2 regions of the Massilia orientalis genome follow, and region 1 is predicted to be linked to the other one. Evidence: predicted binding sites of a transcription regulator. Region 1 holds the regulator's gene; the other holds the start of a gene.
What was found. The regulator LexA, encoded in region 1, represses DNA repair genes until DNA is damaged. The targets are predictions, from matches to a motif close to ACTGTATNNNNATACAGT.

Region 1 (2,200 bases):
GATTCTGGGGGAGGGCGGCACAAGACTCCTTCGCGGTACGGCGCCGCAGGCCGACGCACCAGGATCATATCTAAAAAATATCGTTGTTTTCTCACCAAAAGTCGCTTCGGCATATGCTCATCATCACCATCAAACAAGGCAAGGAAAAAAGCCTGCTGTCCGGCGACCCGTGGATTTATTTGTCCGCCGTCGAGAAAATCGAGGGACGGCCCCAGGAGCGCGGCAAACCCGGCGTCACTGCGATCGTGCAGTCGTCGGCACGCCAGTTTCTGGCGCGCGCGGCCTACAACGCGAAGTCGCAGATCGCGGCCCGCGTCTGGACGCTGCGCGAGCACGAGCCGGTCGATCACGCCATGATGAAACGGCGCGTGCAGGCCGCGGTCGCGCGGCGCGCCGTGGCCGTGCGCGGCGCCGATCCGCAAGCCCTGGTCCTGGTGATCGATGGCGAAAAAGACGGCCTGCCGGGGCTGCTGGTGCACAGCTATGGCGGGACCGGCGGTTACCTGGTGTGCCAGTTCAATGCCGCCGGCGTCGACGCGTGGAAAGTGACTATCGTGCAGGCGCTGGTCGCGGCGACGGGTTGCGCCAACGTATTCGAGCGGAGCGACGAGCTGTTGCGCAAAGGAGAGGGGTTGCCTGTCATCTGGCGCGCCCTGGCCGGCGACGAGCCGCCGCAGCGCCTGATGGTACGTGACGGCAGCCGGCTGCTGCCGACGGATATCCGTACCGGTTTCGTCTATCCGCGCTGAGAGCAGGATAAAACGACAAGGCCCGCATGACGCGGGCCCGTGTGCAGGCGGAAGGTCAGTGCCAGGACCGCAGCAGTCCGACGGCCAGGCCTTCCAGCGCGAACTCGTCGGCCTGCGGGTCGACGGTAATCACGGAAAAGTCCGGGTTTTCCGGCAGCAGTTCGATCGTGGAACCGGTCTTGCGGTAGCGCTTGACCGTCACTTCGTCGCCGATGCGGGCGACGACGATCTGGCCGTTCTTCGCGCTGTCGACCTTCTTGACGGCGAGGAAGTCGCCGTCGCAGATGCCGGCGTCGCGCATCGACCAGCCCTTGACCTTCAGCAGGAAGTCGGGCTTGCTCGAGAACATGGCCGGGTCGACGGAGTAGGTCGCTTCGACATGTTCCTGGGCGAGGATGGGCGAGCCCGCAGCGACGCGGCCGACGAGCGGCAGCGACATCAGGTTCGGCGGAATCGGCGGCACGAAGGCAGGTACCGCGGCCGCAGTCGCCTTGGATTCGACGGACTGGCCGACGAGGCGGATACCGCGCGAGGTACCCGGGGAAATTTCGATCGCGCCCTTACGGGCCAGGGCCTGCAGGTGTTCCTCGGCGGCATTGGCCGAGCGGAAGCCAAGCTCCTGGGCGATTTCGGCGCGAGTCGGCGGGAAGCCAGTGTTGTCGATGGCTTCCTTGATCAGGTTGAGGATCTGTTCTTGCCGTGCGGTGAGCTTAAGCATGTTCGTCTTCGTTGGTACGGGGTCAGACTGTATTTTTGTACAGTATTGCGCCACGCGCAAGGGGATTTCAAATTTTTTTTGCGGTGCGGTACGCAGCGCACGTTTACAACTCTTTGCGGTGCGGTACGCAGCGCACCTGCAAGCGGTACCTATTGAGCACTTGACGGTCTTGCTGTTATAATGTTGGGCTTTCCCTTCCCACACTCGTCTTGACGCCGAGGTGGGCATTTGTTTAAACGTCCTTAAGGAGTGTTTCATGCGTCATTATGAAATCGTGTTTATCGTCCACCCGGACCAGAGCGAGCAGGTCCCGGCGATGATCGAACGCTACAAGGCTACGGTCACCTCGCGCGGCGGCAACATCCACCGCGTCGAAGATTGGGGCCGTCGTCAAATGGCTTACCAGATCCAGAAGCTGCCGAAGGCACACTACATCTGCCTGAACATCGAGTGCGACAACGAGACCCTGGTCGAGCTGGAAACCGCATTCAAATTCAATGATGCCGTGCTGCGTCACCTGACCGTGAAGATGAAGAAAGCTGAAACCGCACCGTCGCCGATGATGAAGTCGGTCCAGCGCGAAGACGCAGCCAAGAGCCACCGCGCCGAGCAGGCCGCCGCTCCGGCCGCCGCAGCCTAATCTCGCGGGAGCAACAAGCTGTAGTGAACGAGCTGTCCCTGGTCGCGAGCATCCTGGAACGCGACGTCCTGCGCTACACACCGGCCGGCATCC
Region 2 (2,200 bases), on a different contig from region 1:
GAGCAGCTGGCCGAGCTGGAACAGCAGACGTTCGCGCCGGCTGTCGAGCCAGTCGTTGCCGAACGCATGGCGGGGCAGGTCGGCCAGTACGTCCAGCGCCGCCTCGCCCGCGTAATAACGTTCCTTGCACGCGTGCAGCTGCAGGTAGTGGTCGATGTCGTGACGGGCCCGGAAGCCGCGCGACGCCGACGAGAATTCGACGCGCTCGTAGCGGAACAGACCGAGGTCGGACAGCACGAATTCCGTCCAGTCCTGCGAGAGGTTGCCGAAGAAGATGAGGCGCAGGCGGTCGCACAGCGGTTGCACGAGCAGGCGCAATGCGAGGTCGTCGCAATGCCGGTGCCAATGCGAGAACGGGCGGTCCGCCTCGTGCGCGGGATCGCCGCGCAGCGCTTCGAGCTGGTCGGCCTTGCGCGCGCTCTTCTGCGCGCCGGTCAGGCCGAACGCCCCGGCCAGTTCCGGCTTGGAGAGCAGGTCGAACAGCTCGTCGAGCGTCAGGACGGGGTCCGACTCGATCCAGCCGCTGGGCAGCAGGGCCTCTGCCGCGGCGCGCGGGCAGCCGATCTCCGCGTAGTTGAGCTTGCTGGCCCGGAACAGGGTGCCCTTGCGCATCGCCATTCTCACGAACAGGGCGCGGGCCGGTTGCGGCAATTGCGGGAAGGCGGCGATGAACGCGTGTTCCTCGTCGATGAGCAGGTCGGCGTAGCGCTCGGCGATCCAGTCCAGCACGCGCTGGAAGTTATCCAGATAATAAAACTCGTTTTCCAGGACTCTGATCATCGTCATACCGCGCCAACTGTACTTTTGTACAGTATAACGGTGCCGGCGACGATGGCCCAGCAGTTTTGCTGTCGTTACAGCCCGCGGCGTGGTTTTCCGGACAGGCTGCCCTATTGTCGGGGTGGCATGCGCGGGCCACACGACTTGTCGGTGCACGCCGCCGTTCCCGCGCCATCGGCCGCCTCGTTACGGGTGCCGGTGTGCTGGAGGATGGCCGAGATCAGGGCGACGTCCGTATCGACCCCGGTCGTTGACGGCGTCGTCCTGGAGGCGCCGGCGGTCCGCTTCTGGCGCGGCGGTGCCGGGTCCGCATGGGCCAGCGCCCGGGGTGCGGTCGTCCGGGACTCCGGTTGTGGCCGTGCATAAGGAACGGCCGGCGTGGCGGGACGCGTGACCGGATGGCGCGATGGGGCAGACGAAGGGGGCGCCGTCGTACCGGCCGGGGCGCGCCTGGCCACGTCGGACGCTGCAATGGCGGCAGGCTGGGGCAGATCGATGATGACGGCGCCGCGCGCTGGGACGGCTGCCGCAGGTGTCGCGTACGTATTGGGCACCGGCATGGACAGCGGACTTTCCGTGGTCAGCGTGGCGCGCGTGCCTGGCACGTCGACGGGCGTGCTGTCGCGCGCCGGCGTCGCGCCGTGGACGAGCCACGCGATGACGACGAGCAGGGAGCACGCCAGCACGCCGGCGGCGCCGTACCAGACGACGACCGGCAGGGCGCGGAGCCGGCGCCCGGGTGCCTGGCCGTCGAGCATGGCCAGGATATTGATTTCGCTGGTTGCCCGGCGCGACGACGACATCAGGTTGGGACGTCTGGAGCCAGGTTGATTTTCATCTGTAGGGCGCACCGCGTTACTCCTAAGATTGGAAAACTAGTTCCAATTAGAAACAAACCGGAGAATCCGATGCTGATCTTCCTCGCATTCTTGTACTTTTTCCTGGCTTGCAGCGTCATTTGGCTCGCCCTGTTCCCGGGCGGACGGGCGTCGGTGCTGCAGGTGCTCGGCATGCTGCAACGCCGGCTCCAATGGCGCGTCGGGGGCTGGCAGCGCAGCGGTAATGCCACGCTGCGGGCGTCCTGGTCGGGCGCGCGCGGCGTGTGGTTCGACGGCCGCAGGATGCTGCGGCGGCACTGGGCGTGGTTCGCCGTCGGCGTGCCGCTCGTGCTGATCCCGACGCTGCTCGCGTTGCTGATGCGCCGGCCGGACATGCTGCCCGACTACGAGCCCACCGACACCGTCGTCGACGCCCAGGTGGCCGCGTTGCTCAAGGGCGAGCAGCTGGTGCCGCCGGCCGCGTTGCCCCCGCTCGCGTTCGGCACGCGCGAAGTGGAACTGGTGCGTCCGATGCTCGTGGACGCCAGCCGCAACTGGGGGCTGCTGCGGCCGGAGTTCAGCCAGCGCCTGCTGTTGGTGTT

Region 2: QPK29_RS15455 (VRR-NUC domain-containing protein) is a predicted target of LexA. The motif match lies at 796-813, and genes of this name have one in related genera.

The regions. Positions count from the first base shown of each region.
Region 1 covers NZ_JASNRB020000012.1:103,307-105,506, reverse strand. The annotation lists gene QPK29_RS19705 (SAM-dependent methyltransferase) at 114-749, shown strand; gene lexA (transcriptional repressor LexA) at 805-1,467, opposite strand; gene rpsF (30S ribosomal protein S6) at 1,724-2,107, shown strand; gene priB (primosomal replication protein N) at 2,131-2,200, shown strand, end outside.
Region 2 covers NZ_JASNRB020000008.1:340,324-342,523, forward strand. The annotation lists gene QPK29_RS15455 (VRR-NUC domain-containing protein) at 1-780, opposite strand, end outside; gene QPK29_RS15460 (hypothetical protein) at 891-1,631, opposite strand; gene QPK29_RS15465 (M15 family metallopeptidase) at 1,689-2,200, shown strand, end outside.